Regions from separate parts of the Clostridium celatum genome, predicted to be linked through region 1. Evidence: riboswitches for the same ligand, from Rfam matches in the RefSeq annotation. Region 1 holds a riboswitch; each other region holds the start of a gene.
What was found. A riboswitch is a leader RNA that binds a small molecule or an ion and turns the genes downstream of it on or off. The one in region 1 is predicted to bind S-adenosylmethionine.
Positions count from the first base shown of each region.

Region 2: another riboswitch for S-adenosylmethionine. It lies ahead of LPC13_RS11655 (methionine ABC transporter ATP-binding protein); the one in region 1 lies ahead of LPC13_RS06370 (O-acetylhomoserine aminocarboxypropyltransferase/cysteine synthase family protein).
Region 3: another riboswitch for S-adenosylmethionine. It lies ahead of metF (methylenetetrahydrofolate reductase [NAD(P)H]); the one in region 1 lies ahead of LPC13_RS06370 (O-acetylhomoserine aminocarboxypropyltransferase/cysteine synthase family protein).

Region 1 covers NZ_JAJKGM010000010.1:28,404-35,197, forward strand. Annotated here, with positions in the region: gene LPC13_RS06350 (glutamine--tRNA ligase/YqeY domain fusion protein) at 1-612, opposite strand, end outside; gene LPC13_RS06355 (DUF1540 domain-containing protein) at 960-1,274, shown strand; gene LPC13_RS06360 (homoserine dehydrogenase) at 1,442-2,458, shown strand; gene LPC13_RS06365 (5-formyltetrahydrofolate cyclo-ligase) at 2,556-3,134, shown strand; SAM riboswitch class I at 3,203-3,359, shown strand; gene LPC13_RS06370 (O-acetylhomoserine aminocarboxypropyltransferase/cysteine synthase family protein) at 3,470-4,747, shown strand; gene LPC13_RS06375 (homoserine dehydrogenase) at 4,769-5,986, shown strand; gene rpsD (30S ribosomal protein S4) at 6,134-6,730, shown strand.
Region 2 covers NZ_JAJKGM010000028.1:23,013-29,806, reverse strand. Annotated here, with positions in the region: gene LPC13_RS11685 (hypothetical protein) at 191-550, shown strand; gene LPC13_RS11680 (hypothetical protein) at 682-852, shown strand; gene LPC13_RS11675 (hypothetical protein) at 858-1,166, shown strand; gene LPC13_RS11670 (RNA polymerase sigma factor) at 1,392-1,886, shown strand; gene LPC13_RS11665 (DUF4179 domain-containing protein) at 1,879-3,174, shown strand; gene LPC13_RS11660 (DUF503 domain-containing protein) at 3,463-3,750, shown strand; SAM riboswitch class I at 3,863-4,057, shown strand; gene LPC13_RS11655 (methionine ABC transporter ATP-binding protein) at 4,210-5,175, shown strand; gene LPC13_RS11650 (methionine ABC transporter permease) at 5,175-5,822, shown strand; gene LPC13_RS11645 (MetQ/NlpA family ABC transporter substrate-binding protein) at 5,969-6,794, shown strand, end outside.
Region 3 covers NZ_JAJKGM010000004.1:62,709-69,502, reverse strand. Annotated here, with positions in the region: gene LPC13_RS03045 (homocysteine S-methyltransferase family protein) at 1-463, opposite strand, end outside; gene LPC13_RS03040 (methionine synthase) at 453-1,118, opposite strand; gene LPC13_RS03035 (S-ribosylhomocysteine lyase) at 1,285-1,740, opposite strand; gene metF (methylenetetrahydrofolate reductase [NAD(P)H]) at 1,763-2,638, opposite strand; SAM riboswitch class I at 2,759-2,862, opposite strand; gene LPC13_RS03025 (MraY family glycosyltransferase) at 2,907-3,857, opposite strand; gene LPC13_RS03020 (V-type ATP synthase subunit D) at 4,079-4,726, opposite strand; gene LPC13_RS03015 (V-type ATP synthase subunit B) at 4,730-6,112, opposite strand; gene LPC13_RS03010 (V-type ATP synthase subunit A) at 6,105-6,794, opposite strand, start outside.

The DNA.
Region 1 (6,794 bases):
CCATTTATCTCCAGTATTGTGGTGAGTTGCATGAGCAATTCTATAGATAATAGGATCTCTCATATTCATATTAGGAGAGCTCATATCAATCTTAGCTCTTAGGACTTTTTCTCCATCTTTAAATTCACCATTTTTCATTCTTTCAAATAAATCTAAGTTTTCTTCAACAGATCTATTTCTATAAGGGCTTTCTTTACCAGGTTCAGTTAAAGTACCTCTATATTCTTTAGCTTCTTCTGGAGTTAAATCACAAACATAAGCTAATCCCTTTTTTATTAAAAGAACAGCTCTGTTATACATTTCATCAAAATAATCTGATGCAAAATAAAGTTCATCCCAGTTTCCACCAAGCCATTTAACATCTTCTTTTATTGATTCAACATATTCAGTATCTTCCTTTACTGGATTTGTATCATCAAATCTAAGATGAGTTTTACCTTTAAATTCCTCAGCTAACCCAAAGTTTAAAAGAATAGATTTTGCATGACCAATGTGTAAATAACCATTTGGTTCTGGTGGGAAACGAGTTATTATTTCTTTATGTTTTCCACTTTCTAAATCATCTACTATTATATTTCTTATAAAATTAGAAGAATTAATTTCAGTTGACATATCGTACCTCTCCTACTTATTAATATTTAAGTTGATTTATTTATTTAAAATTATTATTACTTAAAGCTAATAATAAAATTAATTCTTAAATAAAATAACTTTAACTTATATTTTGACTATTACTAATAATTTTAATCTAATATAAGTAAAAAATAAAGTAACTTATATAAAAAGTTAGGCTTTTACGTGAGAAAAAAGCTATTATATTGGCGATTCTATTTAAAATTGTTGATATATAAGAATAAAAATGGATATTAATCTAAATAATATTATTTGAAATATAATTTTTATAAAAGGCTTTTGAAGAAGGTTCATTTTTAAACAATTTATTTTTAGGAGGATTTTATATGACTAATTTAATATGCAATGTTCATAATTGTACTCATAATTCAAGTAATATGTGTTGTAAAGATGGAATACAAGTAGGTGGAAAAAGTGCAGTTAGTTCAGTTAATACTTGTTGTGAAAGTTTTGAAGAAAAGACAGGAGCTTTTACAAATAGTATAGAATCACCAAAATTCTCATTAAACATTACCTGTGAAGCTGAAAATTGTACATATAATAACTGTAAAATGTGTGAAGCTGAAGATATAAGTATAGAAGGCGGAGCAGCAACTTCTCAAACAGGAACAGAATGTGCTAGTTTTGTACCAAGGCTTTAATTAAAAATAGAAAATGACAAATTAAATTTTATATTTAATTTGTCATTTTAACTATATTTACAATAATTATACAGTAAAATAAAATTATTATAATAAGTTTAAATAAAATAATTAGCTTTTAAAATATAAAGGGTGAATATAAAATTTTATAAATTGGGGGGAAAACGATGAATATAGCGTTAATAGGATTTGGGAGAGTGGGACAAGCATTAATAGAACTTTTTATAACTAAGAAAAAGTATATTTTTGATAAATATAATTTAAAAATTAATGTGAAGTGTATAATTAAAAGCAATGGTGGGCTTTATAGTGAAACTGGAATAGATTTAGAGGAACTTATGAGTTTTATAAAGAAAAACGAAGTTTGTAAACATAAGTTATGGCATAATGAAATAAAAGTTGAATCAATGATTAAAAATGCAAATATAGATACATTAATTGAGTTAACACCAACTAATATAGTAGATGGAGAACCTGCATTAACTTATATAAGAAATGCATTAGAAAATAAGAAAAATGTAATTACAGGAAATAAGGGGCCAATAGTATTAAAATATAAGGAATTGAAAGCTATAGCTGACAATAATGGAGTTAAGCTAAAGATAGGATGCACAACAGGTGGAGCATTACCTTCTATTTCTGGAGGAATATATGATGTTGCAGGAAGTGAAATTAAATCTATTGAAGGAATATTAAATGGAACTACCAATTATATATTAACTAAAATGACTAATGATGAGGTAACGTACGAAAAAGCTTTAAAAGAAGCACAAGAAGAAGGAATTGTAGAATCTAATCCTAGTCTTGATGTATTAGGCTATGATACAGCAAGTAAAATAATAATATTATCTAATGTGTTAATGAATACAGATATTAAGCTTAGTGATTTAAAAATACAAGGAATAACAGATATTAAATTAGAGGATTTAAAATTAGAGAAAAGTAAGAATAAAAAAGTAAAATTAATAGGGAAGATAGAAAAGAATAATGATGAGGTTATTGCATATATAAAACCAATGCAAATAGATGAAAGCCATCCTTTATATTCTGTTGATTATAAAAATAAGGGAGTTTATTATAAAACAGATACATTAGGAGATATAAGTATAATTGGAGGAGCTTCAGGAACAATGAATGCAGCAGCTTCAATATTGAGAGATATAATATTACTTAAAGAATATTAAACTAAAATAAGGGTAGATAATAAGTTAATAGAAGCAGTATTAAAAGTAATTATTTATAGATTATATATGTGAAATTTAAAATATAGAAAGTGAGTATATGATAGAATTTATGGATAAAAATATTTTAAGAAGAGAAGCTATAAATAAACGGAATGAATTATCCTTGGAAATTAAAAGCAAGTATGATAATTTAATTTTAAAAAAAGTAATTGATAGTGATATTTACAAAAATTCAGAGAGCATATTTATTTATGTAAGTTTTGGGTCAGAGGTTGACACTAAAGAAATAATAAATTATGCTTTGATGGATAATAAAAAGATATATGTGCCTAAGACAGATAAAAGTAAGAAGGAAATGAAGGCAATAAGAATTCACAGTTTAGATAAGATGATTGTGGATAAGTGGGGTATACTTGAACCAATAGATGTGGATAAAAATAAATTTGGTGAAAAATTTGATTTGATAATAATGCCAGGAGTAGTTTTTGATAGAAGTGGGAATAGGATTGGTTATGGTGGAGGATACTATGATAAATATATTTCAGCTATTAAATGTAAAAGTGTAAAATTAGCATTAGCATATGATTTTCAAGTTATAAATAAAATTGAAAGTGAAGAGCATGATATTAATGTAGATTGTATAATTACAAATGATAAATTTATCTATATAAAATAAAATTTAGAAAAGTATTGAAAATATATTCCATAAGTGTATAATAAAGATAATAAATTGAATAAAAAGAACTTTTATTAAGAATGGTGGAGGGACTGGCCCTGAGAAACCTAGCAACCTATTAATAGTTAGAATTTAGAGAAGATTTTTATCTATTAAGTTTAACTATAAATTGTTAATTATTAATGTGGTGCTAAATCCTGCAGGTTTTTACCTGAGAAATGAGAGTATATATTAATAAATTAGCTTATTGAGCTATTTCTCATTATCTATAAAGGATAATAAGAAATAGCTTTTTTGTTATAAAAATTTAAATTAATAAAAAGGGGGCTTTATTTATGTCAAATAATTTAGGAAAAGGAACAGTAGGAATTCATGGTGGATATTCGCCAAAATCAGGTGAACCTAGGGTTTTACCAATTTATCAAAGTGCAACTTATAAGTATGATGATCCAGATACATTAGAAGCATTATTTGCTTTAAAAGCAGATGGACATTTATATAGCAGAATTTCTAATCCAACAGTTGGGGCGTTGGAAGAAAAGTATGCAAAGTTAGAAGGTGGAGTTGGAGCGGTTGCAACAGCTTCAGGTCAATCAGCAATTCTTTATGCAGTTTTAAATGTTTGTAAATCTGGGGATCATTTAATTTCTGTAACTTCTTTATATGGCGGAACAGTTAATTTATTTACAGTACATTTAAAAAATTTGGGCATAGAAGTTACATTTGTTGAGCCAGATGCATCTGAAGAAGAAATTTTATCTAAAGTTAGACCAAATACAAAAGCAATATATGGAGAAACAATAGGGAATCCAGGTTTAAATGTTTTAGATTTTAATAAGTTTTCCAGTGTAGCTAAGAAAATTAAAGTTCCATTTATAGTTGATAATACAGTAGCAACACCATATCTTTGCAATCCATTTGAACATGGAGCAAATATTGTTGTTCATTCAACAACTAAGTATTCAGAGGGGCATGCTCAAACTATTGGAGGAATAGTTGTTGATGGTGGAAATTTCGATTGGACAAATAAAAAATTTAGTGCTTTTACAACACCAGATCCAAGCTATCATGGAATTAAATATGTTGAAAGTTTTGGAAAAGCAGCATATATAGTTAAGCTTAGAGTAACATTATTAAGAGATTTAGGAGCATGCATGAGTCCATTTAATGCTTATTTAACTAATTTAGGATTAGAAACTTTACATTTAAGAATGGAAAGACATTCTAAAAATGCTTTAGAAATTGCACAGTGGTTAACAACTCAAGAAAAAGTTTCATGGGTTAATTATCCATTACTTGAAGGAAGTAAAACTTATGATTTAGCAAAGAAATATCTAAAAGGTGGAGCAAGTGGTATTTTAACATTTGGTATAAAAGGTGGAATAGAGAATGCTAAAGAATTTAGTAGAAAGTTAAATTTAATAGCATTAGCAGTAACTTTAGGAGACTCAAGAAGTTGTCTTTTACATCCAGCAACTACAAGTCATAGTCAACTAAATGAGCAAGAGTTGTTAGCTAGTGGTGTTACACCAGATTTGCTAAGACTTTCTGTTGGAATAGAAGATAGTAAGGATTTAATAAATGATATTAAAGAAGCATTAGAAGCTATATAAGAATTAATAGGAGGAAGAATAATGACTAAGGTAGCTATTATGGGATATGGGGTAGTTGGTAGTGGGTTAATAGAGCTAATAGATAAAAATAGAGAAAAGAATGATAATGAAGTTGTCATTACTAGTATATTAGTTAGAAATAAAGAAAAACATAAAAATTGTAGTCATTATGAGGTTATTACAACAGATTCAGAAGAGTTATTTTCAAAAGAGAGTGATATTGTAATTGAAGTAATGGGTGGTATTCATCCAGCTTATGAATATGTTAAAAGAGCATTAACTTTAAAAAAACATGTTATTACAGCTAATAAAGACTTAATAGCGACCTTTGGTCAAGAGTTATTTAATATAGCTAAAGAAAACTCAGTTTCATTAAAATTTGAAGCTGCAGTTGCAGGAGGAATTCCTATAATAAAAGCATTAACTGAAAGTCTTTGTGGCAATAAGGTAAATGCTATAAAGGCAATTTTAAATGGAACTACTAATTTTATTTTAACTAAGATGGGGTCTGAAAAGTTATCTTATGATGAGGCATTAAAGGAGGCACAAAAACTAGGTTTTGCAGAAGCTAATCCAGAAGCAGATGTTGAAGGATATGATGCAGCTAGAAAGTTAGCAATATTGTCTAGCTTAGCTTTTGATAAGAGTTTTAAATGGGAAGATATCAATATAAATGGAATTACTGAAATAGATAGCAATGATTTTAAATATGCAAAAAAATTTAATTGTAAAATTAAATTAGTTGCAGAAGCAGTAAAGTGTAGGAATAAAATATATACTTCAGTAAAACCAGTTTTAGTAGATGAAGATAGTATATTGGCTAAAATCGATAATGAAGTTAATGGAGTAATTTTAAATGGGGATGAAATTGGGGAATTAATATTTATAGGAAAAGGGGCTGGAAAGTTACCAACAGGAAGTTCAGTTTATAGTGATTTAAATGATATTATAAATTGTAGATTTTCTGATATAGGTAGCTTTAATAAAGAAAAAGCAGAAATGATTAATTATGCACATAAAACTTGTAATTCTATTTTAAGAATAAGAACATCTGATAAGGATGAGGTTGTAAGTAGATGTAGAGATATTTTCAATAATATAAAGATTATTGATAAAAGTTTAAAAGATGAAGTTGTATTATATATTGAGTGCACATCAGAAGCATATGTCCAAAAGTTTATTGAAACTATAAAAGATGAAATTTATTATAAAGGTTGTAAAAAATTAATATTTATCTAAGTATTAAGATAGAGAGGATTTAAGCCTCTCTATAAAATTTAAAAAATAATGATAATGATAATTATTATCATTTACAAAAAGAAAAAAGTATGCTATATTGAATTTAAGGCTTAAGTACTGCCGGAAATAATTTTAGGAGATGATACTATGGCGAAGATGATGGGACCAAGATTTAAGCAGTGTAGAAGACTTGGCTTAAATGTTTGTGGTCATCCAAAAGCGATGAATAGAGCGACTAAAGGTACTGCAAGAAGTGATAAAAAGCTTTCAGACTATGGTACTCAATTATTAGAAAAACAAAGATTAAGAGCGTATTATGGAGTTATGGAAAAGCAATTTGCTAACTATTTCAAGAAAGCATCTAAATCTAAAGATTTAACAGGATATGCTTTAATTAAATTACTAGAGTGCAGACTAGATAATTTAGTTTATAGATTAGGATTTGCAAACTCAATAAGACAAGCACGTCAAATGGTTGTACATGGACATATATTAGTTAATGGACAAAAGATTGATATACCATCATATCAAGTTTCTGTTGGTGATGAAATTAAACTAAGAGAGAAATCTCAAAAAAATGAAATGTTCAAAGAAAACTTTGAAGCTAACATACTAAATGTGTTACCTTACTTAAGTAAGAATGAAGGTAACTTTTCTGGAATATTAGAAAGATATCCAGAGAGAGCAGAAGTACCAATAGAAATTAACGAAGTTTTAGTTGTAGAGTACTATTCTAAAAATTAGTTAAAGTATCTTTGTTGTAAGAAATAGCTATCCTAGAGTTATATCTTGGGCCATTTATAAAGCC
Region 2 (6,794 bases), on a different contig from region 1:
AGAGTCCAAATTTATAATAAAGAAGATATGGTTAATATCAATAATTATCTTTATAACTGTGATTATATTAAGTTGTTTTTTTAAAATAAAATTTTTTATATTTGGAATTAATCCAAATTTTTTATATTATATTTTATTTCTCATTATTATTATATGTCCAATTGTATTTTTCTGTTGTGAAAAAGAAGATATGTTATTAGGAAAGTTAATTTATACTATAACTATGGTATTAATTATAGCAATAAGTATGTTTATTTATATGTTTTTATTTAGTGGAAATAAATATTTTACTTTTAAATCTCCACAAAGAACTAATGATTTAGTTATAGAAGAAAAAAGTTTTCTTTTAAGTGGTATTAGCACATTTTATGAGAAAAAATTTGGAGTATTTATTAAACCGCTAGATATTGAAATAAATATAGATGATGGATTTAGACCATTTTCAACTGACTCATATGAAATAAATTGGATAGATGAAGATACAGTTAATGTAAGATATAATTATGGTAATGAAGATGTGTGGAAAAGTGAAATTATAAAATTAAAATGAAGCAATATAGAGATGGAGAAGAACAATAAACTTGATAGAAAGAAGTTTATATCAAATTCGCTAATAGAGATTATTATAAAAATGAAAAGAATTATTAGTTTAAAGGATAATTAAATAAGAGGAGAGGTATAATGGAAATACTATTAATAATTTTAATTGGTCTTATGATATATAATATTACTATACATATTCCAAATAAATTAAAAGAGCAAGATGAAAAACAAAGATTGCATTTTGAGGAATTACGCATAAGATTGAATAGGATAGAAAACAGTTTAGAAGAGATAAGAAATATGGAGTAAATAATATGGATATTTTTAAAATATTAAATAATGATATTGAAGGACTTAATGAAGAAGAGCGTGAATTTGCCGAGAACTTTAATGAGACTTTACGTGAAAAGATTATAGATGAACTTGCTATATATGAAACTAATGAATTAATTAAAGATTTAAAAAGTGATGAAGAAATATTTAGAGAAAAAATAGAGTATATATTTATTTATGGGAAAAAGGGATATAATAAAATGCCAACAAAAGCATTAATAGATATATACCTTGATAAGAAAAATGAAGGTGACTTTATTAATTTAATTGAAAGTCTAAGTGAAATTTAATAATACCTCAGGGGAAGTGAAAAATAATTTCCTCTGAGGTGTTTTTATTAGAAAAACCTAAAAAATATAATGCTTAATTTTTAAGATTTATAGTTTATAGAAGAATTTAAAAAATTTTAAATAGCGATAAAAAACATTTAAACAAAATAGGTTGTTCATACGTCTATATAATAGAATTAAATAAAATAGTACTATTTACATAATTTTAGATGGGAGAATACATTAATGATTAAAATTAGGGGTAGGAGTTTAGAAAAGAGATTTGAAGACTCTGTAAAAGAAAATAAAGAAAAATTTTATAGGTTGGCTTATTATTATGTGAAAAATCATCATGATGCAATGGATATATTGCAGGAAAGTATTTTGAAAGGATACTCTAATTTATCTAAGATAAAGGATGAAAATGCTATAGATAAGTATCTTAGTAGGATAATAGTTAATACAGCAGTAGATTTTATAAGAAAAAATTCTAAAGTTGTAGTTGTAGAGAATGATTATTTAAAGGATAAGTCTGTAGATGATGAAAAATCGGAAATAGGTTTAGTTATTGATACTCTTCCAGAGGAGCTTAAGGATGTTATAATTTTGAAATATTTTCATGGATATAAAATTGATGAAGTTGCAGAGGTTTTAGGTATTTCTATTTCTACTGTTAAAAATAGAATGCATAAGGCATTAAAAATATTAAGAGTAGAAATTAAGGAGGAGAGTTATGAGTAAGAATTATTTAGATGATGAAAAATTAAGATATGAAAATATAGAAATTCCTGAGGAACTTGATTTTATGGTGAGAAAGACATTGAAAGAAGGGAGAAGAAAAAGAAATTTAAAGAAATTTTATAAATATGGAAGTGGAATAGCATGCACATTTTTGCTGTTTGTAGTATTAGTAAACATTTTTCCAAATGTAGCTTATGCTATGAGCAAAGTTCCTGGTCTTGATAAACTGATAGAACTTGTGACTTTTGATAAAGGCTTTGATAATGCTGTAGAAGAGGGGCTGGTTAAAGAAATTAACTTTCAAGAGCAAAAGAATGGAGTGAAGCTTAAAGTAAATACTATTGCTGGAGATTGGAAGAGACTTTGGTTAGGATATGAGATATCAGGAGAAAAAAATTTAGGGGTTGATATTAGTATTGTTACTGAAACAGGAGGTGTATCATGGAGTACATTTTATACAGAACCATATAGTATTAAAAATGAAGAAGGAGAACAGGAATCATATATAGAGATAGCCTTTGAAGAATTTAATGAAGAATTTACTTTAGAGTTTAATGTTTATGACAAGGAAAAAGGAAGAAAAGATGATTTAAGCAAGGAGTATCTAGCAAGTTTTTCTGTACCGATAAAGCTTGAAAAAGAAATATTTAATAGTGAATTAATGGATATATCCTTAGATAATACAATTATTAACACTGAAATTGGAGATATAGAAGTAGTAAGTTTAAAAACTAGTAAAACAAGAACTATTATGGAATTTAAGCTTAATAGTGATATATATGATTATATGACCTTTGAAAATCCTAGACTTATAGATAATGAAGGAAATGAATATGAAGTAAGTTCATCTTATGAAAGTCAGGGTTTTGAAAATAACTTTATAGAACTTCAAGGTGAAATAAAGGAAAGTATTAAATCTTTAACCTTTGTTTTTGATGAAATGTATTATGCTAGAAAAGATAATAGAAATATTATAATAGACTTAAAAAATAAGGGAGTTAAACCTAACGATTACAATATTGAATTTGTAAGTTTTATAGGAAATAATCTTACTTTAAAAGCAAGGGATGTTAAAAGTATTTCTTTTGACAATATTATACTTGAAAATGGAGAAAGTTTAATTAGTGAAAGTGGGGTATCTTGTATAAGTGATGAAGAAAACAATGAATATTATGTTAAGTCATATTTAAAATTAAATGATACAATACTAGATGAAGTAAAACTTAAAATATTTTGGATAATGAAGGATAGTGTTAAAGGTGATTATATAGAATTAATAAAACAATAAAATGAATTAAGAGTTAATCTAATAATTGGATTAACTCTTAATGTTATTTTATATTATTTCTTTAAGGGAATTAATTTTTTTATAATTACTTACCTTTAATTATTTATTCTTTTGTAAGTTATATAAACTATAAATATAGTATAGTTTGTTATGATAAAATTATAAGAACAGGTAATTATATCAAGAAATAAAGTAGTTGATATATCATATATTATATAAAGAAGATTATTTTAGACATTGATATTAAAATTTACTTTTTAGTAAAAATAAAGTTTAGAGGTGAAGTAAATGAAAATATTATTAATAAAAATTGAACTTAGGGCAGAATGGGTGCATTCATTAAAAGAAAAAAGAATGATAGTCTTGAGCCTTTGTAAAAGGCTTACTAATAAGTTTAATGTGTCAGTGTCTGAAGTTGATCATCAAGATGTACATCAAAGTATAGTAATAGGTATATGTAGCGTTGGAACTTCAAGAGATGTACTTCAAGCTTTAAAGGAAAAGATTTTAGATTTTATTGAAGATAATACTGATGCAGAACTTTTAAAAATAGAAGAAGAGGTTATGGATTATTAGAAAGAATATTTAGTATAAAAAATAAAAAAAGTATATAGAAGTTATTGACAAAAATCTTCAAGTAATATATATTAATATCAACAGCAGAAAATATTGGAAAATTTAATAGATAATCTTATCAAGAGTGGTGGAGGGACTGGCCCTGTGAAACCCAGCAACCTATTAACAGTTAAAAGTTAGTAGTTAAGGTAAAACTTCAATGGTGTTTTAAAATTTGGAGATTTTAAAGAAATTTTAACCTTAACAATCAACTAATAACTATTAATGTGGTGCTAATTCCTGCAGTTTTTTAACTGAGTGATGAGAGGGTAAATTTAATAAGTGTATTTATACGTACTTGAGTTTATTCTCTAGTGCGTTTTTTTTATATTTTTTCTTAAATTAATAAAAAGTATAGTATTTAAGTAGTAAGCTTAAAATTTATGATTTTTATTATTAACTAAATGGAGGTGGACAAACATGATTAAAATGCAAAATGTAAAAAAGAGTTTTGGAGATATAGAGGTTTTAAAGGATATTTCACTAAATATAAATGAAGGTGAAATATATGGACTTATTGGACATAGTGGGGCAGGTAAATCAACACTTTTAAGATGTATAAATGCCTTAGAAGATTATAATGACGGATCTATAGTTGTTATGGATAAGGAAGTTAACAAATTAACTGAAAAAGAAAAGAGAGTATTCAGAAAAGATTTAGGAATGATATTTCAAGGATTTAATCTTTTAAATAGAAAAACTGTATATGATAACGTAGCACTTCCATTACAAGTGTGGGGAGAGGATAAGGCTTGTATAAAAAAGCGTGTTAATGAGCTTTTAGAGATTGTAGGGCTTTCAGATAAAGCAAAAAGTAAACCAAAAGAGCTTAGTGGAGGACAAAAACAAAGAGTTGCTATAGCTAGAGCATTAGCATTAGAACCAAAGATTCTTCTTTGTGATGAAGCAACATCAGCTTTAGATCCTAAAACAACAAAAGATATACTTTCACTTTTAGACGATATCAATAAAAAATTAGGAATTACAATAGTTGTTGTTACCCATCAAATGGAGGTTGTAAAGCAAATTTGCCAAAGAGTTGCATTGCTTCAAGGTGGAGTATTAGTAGCAGAAGGAAAGGCAGAGGAGGTATTCTTAAGACCAGAAGTATCGCTTAAAAAATTCTTAGGAGAAGATGAAGAAGATGCACTACCAAATACCGGAGTTAATATTAAGTTATTTTTCCCAAGTAATTCTTCAGAAAATGCTCTTATAACTAAGATGGCAAGAGAACTTAATATAGATTTTTCTATAGTTGGAGGAAGGCTTGAAAAGTTTAGAGATGAGGTATTAGGTAGCTTGACTATAAATATAGATGAAAAGGATAGAGAGGAAGTTATGAAATATCTTTCATCTAAAGATGTTATATTGGAGGTGTTATTATAATGGATAGTAAAATGATTAATATAATAATAGAAGAGTTTGGAAAAACTGTTTATATGGTGTTTTTTTCAACATTATTTGCAAGTGTTTTAGGATTTTTATTAGGAATAATATTAACAGTTACAAGTGATTCTGGATTAAAACCTAATAAGGTTATTTATAGAGTTTTAGATGTAGTAATTAATGTGCTTAGAAGTTTTCCTTTTATAATTTTAATAGTAGCTATAATTCCATTTACTAGAGCTATAGTTGGAACATCTATTGGTGAAACTGCAGCAATAGTACCACTTACAATTGCAGCTGCACCTTTTGTGGCAAGGATAATAGAAGGAGCACTAAAGGAAGTTGATCCAGGAGTTATAGAAGCTGCAAAATCATTTGGAGCATCAAATACTCAAATAATATTTAAAGTTATGATTAAGGAAGCAGTACCATCAATTATTTCAGGATTAACATTAACAGTAATTAGTATAATTGGTTATTCTGCAATGGCAGGTAGTGTTGGAGCAGGTGGAATTGGTAAATTAGCAATAAGTTATGGTTTCCAAAGATTTAACACGGAAGTTATGATTGTTACTGTAGTTATTCTTATAATAATAGTCCAAGCTCTTCAAAGCTTAGGTAATTACTTATATAAGAAATTAAGTTAATTATGTTATATATAAATTATTAGTAAATAAATATAAATTTAAGTTGTAAGAAGTATTAATTAAAATATGTAAATAGTAATTAAAAGTTATTTAAATAAATAAGTTAATAAGTAATATTAAAAATAAATTTTAGGGGGAATTTTAAAATGAAGAAAAAAATTTTAGCAGGAATTTTAGCAGGAGTATTATCATTAGGTCTTATAGGATGTGGAAGTAATGGAGCTACATCTAATGAAGGAAGTAATTCAAGTGATGATAAAATAATAAAAATAGGAGTTTCTCCAGAACCACATGCATCTATAGTGGAAGTTGCAAAGCCACTTTTAGAGGAAAAAGGATATACAGTAGAAATAGTAGAATTTAATGATTATGTTCTTCCAAATACAGCGGTAGAAGAAGGTGAGTTAGATGCAAACTACTTCCAAACAATTGCATACTTAGAATCATTCAATGATGAAAAAGATACTCATCTTACTTATACAGCAGAGATTCATTTAGAACCAATGGGAGCTTTTTCTAATAAGTATAAATCTTTAGATGAAGTAGAGGATGGAGCAACAGTTGCAATTCCTGATGATACTTCAAATGAAGCAAGGGCATTAAAAGTATTAGCAGCAGCTGGGCTTATTGAAATAAATGATGGTGATTTAATAACAGTTGCAGACATAACTTCTAATCCTAAAAATTTAAATTTTAAAGTTCTTGAGGCAGCAACATTACCAAGAGTTTTAGAAGAGGTTGATATTGCAGTTATAAATGGTAACTATGCATTAGAAGCAGGGCTTGATGTTAATAATGATACAATTTGTAAAGAAGATAAAGATGCTGATGATTTACAAGGTAGAAGAAATGTTTTAGCAGTTAAAGAAGGTAATGAAAATACTCAAAAAATTAAAGATTTAACAGAAGCACTTACTTCTGATGAAGTTAGAGAATTTATTGAAAAAGAATACAACGGGGCTGTAGTTCCTG
Region 3 (6,794 bases), on a different contig from region 1:
CTGCTTTTGCTTCATACAAATCTGTCATGGTTTCTATAAGGATTAAATCCGCTCCAGCCTTATGCCCTATAATTATTTGCTCTTTAAAGATTTCATATGCTTCATCAAATGATAGAGTCCCCATTGGCTCTAATAACTCTCCTATAGGTCCAATGTCTAATGCTATAAATGCATTGGTATCTTTTGTTGCTTCTTTTGCTAATGATACTGCTTTACTTATTGTCTCTTCTACAGAATAGCCACTTTCTTTAAGCTTTAATCTATTAGCTCCAAAGGTATTAGTAGTAATAATATTTGCTCCTGAATCTATGTAAGATTTATGTATCTTTATAATCATATCTTCATGACTAAAATTTAATTTTTCAGGATTTTCTCCTAACTTTAGACCATTTTTTTGAAGCATTGTTCCCATTGCCCCATCAAATAAAATTAATTCTTTATTAATTAATTCCTTAACTCCCACAATTACTTCCTCCCTTTCTAAAAACACAATCATTATATTTATTACATTTAGTACAGTCTCTCTTTGTCTTTTGTATTTTCCCCTTACTTAATCCAATAATCGCAGTTACTGATTTTCTTGGAAACAATATATTATGCTCTGTAGTTGTAACCCCTATTCTTTTGCTTGCATCAGTTACGCTTAATATTTTTTCCTGTGAATCTAATGATAAATCCCCATATCCAGGACTATATCTTGAGGTAATATTTAAATTGTTTTTCTTTGCAAATTGCTCTATATCATTTTGAATATTATCACAAACTTCTTCAATATAAGTAGTAGCACATGAATCTAAAACTATTGACTTTGTTAAACTAATCTTCTCATTGAGTATAATTTCTCTTTCGATATTTAATCCTAAAGTTACTACCATTAAGGCACATTTATCACAATGCTTTAAATGATTTTTTATATCTTCACCCTTTAAAACCAATGTAGTATCCTTTATTAAAATACCTTCATCATTATTTTCTATATTAAAATATCCATAAACATATTTAGGATCACTTTTTACAACTACTGTTTCCCTACATTCATCTATAAGTTCTTCAAGCTTTTCATCAATTATCTGTCCCCTAAAACCTAAGTATCTTAAAACTTCATCCCTATTTACCATTTAACTACCCCACTTTCAATAAAAATATACCTAACTTATAAAGAGCTTATCTGTCTAAAAAATTCATAACTTTATCTTTAGGAACTGCTATAATTTCGCTAAGCTATACATTCTTTATGAAATCATATCAGTTCCTAAAATATTATAATAGTATTTTTCGATTTAGTTATTCACCATAAATATTTAGGGAAAAACCTTTATTTAGTGCCTCTTTTGCATATTCTTTAGCTCCAAATAATGAAAGATCTCTATAATTTCCACATTGTATTTCATTTGCTGCTGGAATTTCTTTTGCTTCTAATATTTCTTTTAAAGCATTTTCTACCGCTACTTTTATTTCTTCACTATCTCTATTCCCAAATATACTTAAATAAAATCCTGTTCTACATCCCATTGGTGATAAATCAATTATTCCATCTAAATTTTTTCTAAGCTCAAATGCTAATAAATGCTCTAATCCATGCATTGCTGCTGTTCCAAAAGCCTCCTTATTAGGCTGTAAAAACCTAATATCAAATTTAGTTACCTCATCACCTTTAGGGCCATTTAATAAACAACATTTTCTTATATATGGCGCTTTTACCTTTCTATGATCTAATTCAAAGCTTTCTACTTTTTCCATAATTCATTCCTCCTAAAATTATCTATTTATTAATAGAATTAATAATTGAACTGATACTATTATTAATTTTCCTAGCAACATATGCATTATTCATACTATATAAATGTATTCCATCTACTCCACTAGAAATTAAATCTACTATTTGTTCAACAGCATATGCAATTCCTGCATCTCTTAATGCTTCTTTATCATACTCATATCTTTCCATTATTTTAATAAACTTCTTTGGCATATTTACACCACATAAAGATGTTATTCTTTCTATTTGCTTTTTATTTACTACAGGCATTATTCCTGCTTGTATAGGAGATTTTATACCTAATTTCTCTTTCTCTTCTAATAAATTGTAGAAATGATTATTATCAAAAAATAATTGTGATATAAATTGTGATGCTCCACTTTCTTCTTTAATCTTTAAATGAAGCATGTCCTCTTTTAAATCTCTCCCCTTTACATGCCCTTCAGGATAACATGCACCAAGTATGTTAAAATCTCCTCTTTTCTTTATATGAGAAATTAATTCATATGCATATTTAAAATCCCCTTTATGATTCCCCCCCTCTGGAACATCTCCTCTTAAAGCTAATATATTTTCAATACCATTAAATTTTAAATCATCCAATATAATATTTATTTCTTCTTTTGTTGAATTAATACAAGTTAAATGTGCAACTGACTCTACACCATACTTATTTTTTACTATTGATGATAACTCTGTTGTTTTATTTTTAGTTAAACTACCTCCTGCCCCATAAGTAACGCTGATGTAATCCGGTTTCAAATCTTTTAGTTCTTCTAAAGTTGAGTATATAGTATCAATAGATGATGTTGCTTTAGGTGGAAAAATCTCAAAAGAAAATACTACCTTTTTACTTTCAAATAACTCATTAATTTTCATATAAATAGCCCCCAATCTCATAAATAAATTACTAATTTCTTAACTAAAAATTATTTTTTAAGCACAAAAAAACCTAAAGGATATTTCCCTTAGGTTAATATAATTCATGCCTATAAAATATCCTTATCTATCAGCCATAAGCTGTTGGAATTAGCACCACATTAATATAGTTAATAGGTTGCCGGGTTTCAACGGGCCAGTCCCTCCACCACTCTTGATAAGTTTTAATATATTATACTATTTCTTTACATTCTTGTAAATAGCTTTATTATTTTATTAGTAGTAATATAATTGATACTATGCTACAAGTTAAACTTATTATACTTATATATGTAACAACTTGGTTTGTATTAAATCCTTTTGCTTGAAGTCTGTAATGTATCTGACTTCTATCTGCTTGATATACTGGTTTTCCTTCTGAAAATCTCTTAAATACAACAAATAAGTTATCAAATATAGGTACTGCAAGTGCTAATATAGGTATCATCAAACTCAATATTGTTGCTCCTTTAAAAGCACCATCTAAAGCAATTATACTTAAAATAAATCCTAAAAAGTTTGCACCTGAATCTCCCATAAATATCTTTGCTGGATACTTATTATAAAATAAGAAAGCTAATACTACAGCCCCTAATATAAGGGAAAATAATAATGATGTAGGTTGAACTAATATTATAGCAGTTGTTGCAAAAGTCATTGCTGATATAAATGATAATCCTCCTGCTAATCCATCCATTCCATCAGACCAATTTATAACTGTTGTTACTCCAAAAATCCAAGTTATAGTTAAAATAAACTGAACTATTTCCGGTAAATGCAAGTATACCCCAGTTAGTGGATTGGTAAAGCCTTCAAAAGATACTCCTGATTTATATACTATAACTGCTGCTAATAATTGTATTATTAATCTTGGAGTTATAGCAAATTCTTTTCCAACGCTCTTATAATAGTCATCTACTATTCCTATTAATAAAATTAATAATGCTCCTACAAAAATTCCATACTTTTCATCAAAATTATTATTACGAAGTATTATAAAATATGCTGTGAAAAATCCAATAAACATAGATATTCCACCACAAAGAGGAATTTCACCCCTATGCTTTTTTCTACTAGTAGGTTTATCTGTAAAATTATATTTAAATGATAACTTCATTAGTAATGGAGTTATCAAAAATACTATAGAAAAAGCAATAATTATAGCTATGAAATAATTCATTAAAACTCTCCTTGTTATATCAACTTATATTCTTCTTACGTATTCTATAAGCATTATACTATTAAATCTTCTTTTTATCAAATATATAATTTATATCCATAATATGAAAATAACAGGTATAAATATAGCTTTATACCTGTTATCCCTAGTGATAATGTGTTTAAGTAAAACTAATTATTTTTACTTATACCGTAGACTTCATAAGAAGATACTTATTAATACTATTCTGCAGCTCTTGCTTGAATCATATCTTTAACTTTCATAAGTCTAGTTAAAGCTCCTCTTTCATTTTCATCAAGTTTCATTCTTATAAACTTAATAGTTTCTTGTAATTGAGGAATTGTCATATATTCAAGAGCATTAACTCTTCTTCTTGTCTTTTCAATTTCATCAGCCATAAGCTGTGTTGATTTTTCAACTTCAGCTAATTCAAGTAACTTTGGAAGTATTGACTCTAGCTTACCTATAGCATCATCTAATTCAGAAGATGTATTTGCAAAACCATATGGGTAAATGCTTCCTTCACTATCTTGTAATTGTCTGTGGAATTTCATTTGTGGAACATTAACACTCATTATGTTTTTTGTTCCTACTTCAACAGATACGCTATCTTTTGGATAAGCAACTGCTTCTTCTAAGAATTCTGAACTCATTACAGCACTTGCCATAACGAAATCTTTAAAAGACCCTTCAAGTTCAGCTTCTACCGATTTTCTAAGTTCATTGTTATATTTAACAAGGTTAATGAATTGTCTCATTAATTCATCTTGTTTATCTTTAAGAAGCTTATGCCCTCTTGAAGCTGTAGATAGTCTTTTCTTCAGCTTAGATAGCTCCATTCTAGTAGGATTGACATTTAACTTTGCCATATTCTACTCTTCATCTCCCTTTGGCATATACTTTTCAAGATATTCATCTCTGATTCTCTTAAGTTCTGTCTTAGGAAGAATCTTAAGTAATTTCCAACCTAAATTTAAAGTTTCTTCTATTGATCTATTTGTTTCAAACCCTTGAGAAACATATTGTTCTTCAAAAGCTTCTGCAAACTTAGCAAATTTCTTATCTGTATCTGATAATGCAGATTCACCTAAGATTGCTGATAATTCCTTAGCTTGCTTACCTTGTGCATAAGCTGAGAATAATTGGTTCATTGTATCAGCATGGTCTTCTCTAGTTTTTCCTTTACCGATACCCTTATCTTTAAGTCTTGAAAGTGATGGTAGAACATCTATTGGAGGCATAATTCCCTTTTTGTATAATTCTCTTGAAAGGATTATTTGCCCCTCTGTAATATATCCAGTTAAATCTGGAATTGGATGTGTTTTATCATCTTCAGGCATTGTTAATATTGGAATTTGAGTGATTGATCCACCTCTTCCATTAATTCTACCTGCTCTTTCATATAATGTAGAAAGGTCAGTATATAGGTAACCTGGGTAACCTCTTCTACCAGGAACTTCCTTTCTAGCAGCTGATACTTCTCTTAAAGCTTCAGCATAGTTAGTTATATCAGTCATGATAACAAGAACATGCATATCTTTTTCGTATGCTAAGAATTCAGCAGCAGTTAATGCCATTCTTGGAGTAGCTATTCTTTCGATAGCTGGGTCAGAAGCAAGGTTCATAAATAATACAGCATTATCTATAGCACCAGTCTTCTTAAATTCATCAACGAAGAATTGAGATTCTTCGAATGTTATACCTATAGCTGCAAATACAACGGCAAAGTTAGCATCTGAATTTAAAACAGTCGCTTGTCTTGCTATTTGAGCAGCTAATTGTGCGTGTGGAAGACCTGAACCAGAGAAAACTGGTAACTTTTGTCCTCTAACAAGTGTATTTAATCCATCAATAGCAGATATACCTGTTTGTATAAACTCTGATGGGAAATTTCTTGATACTGGGTTAATTGCTTCCCCATTTATATCTAATTGCTTTTCTGGTATTATCTTTGGTCCATTATCAATTGGATGACCCATACCATCAAATACTCTACCTAACATATCTTCTGATACACCAAGTTGAAGTGGCTTACCTAAGAATTTAGCCTTAGTTCCTTTTAAGTTAATTCCTGAAGAACCTTCAAATAACTGAACCATTGCTTTAGATCCATTAACTTCAAGAACTTTACCTCTTCTTAATTCACCAGTTTGTATTTCAACTTCAACTAGTTCATCATACTTAACGCCGCTAACACCTTCAACAACCATTAAAGGTCCAACAACTTCTGTTACTGTTCTATATTCCTTAAGCATTAAGAACTCCTCCTTCGCTAATTAAAGTATCGATGTCAGCTCTTAATTCAGCAGCAATATCATCCATCTTAGCAATGTCATCTTCATGGATATACTTACTTCTTGCAATTTTATCTCTTACTTCTAAGTTTAATACCTTATCTAAGTAAATCCCTGCATCTAAAGCTCTTTCAGCTTCTTTTCTGAATAATAATACAAGCTTTAACATTCTATATTGTTTATCAAGTGAAGTGTAAGTATCTATTTCGTGGAAACCATTTTGTTGTAAATAGTCCTCTCTTATAGACTTAGCAACTTCTAATTTTAATCTATCTTTTTCTGATAATGCATCAATACCAACTAAACTTACTATTTCTTGAAGTCCTGATTCTTCTTGAAGTAAAGTCATAGCTTCTTGTCTAAGACTTGACCAATCATCAGCAACTGTCTTGTTTAAGTAACTATCTATAGTATCAGCATATAATGAATAAGAATTAATCCAGTTTATAGCTGGGAAGTGTCTCTTATATGCAAGTTGAGCATCTAATCCCCAGAAAACTTTAACTATTCTAAGTGTTGATTGAGTAACAGGCTCAGAAAGGTCTCCTCCTGGAGGCGAAACCGCACCGATTGCAGTAACAGCACCTTGTCTTCCATCCTTACCTAAACAAACAACTTTACCAGCTCTTTCATAGTAATCAGC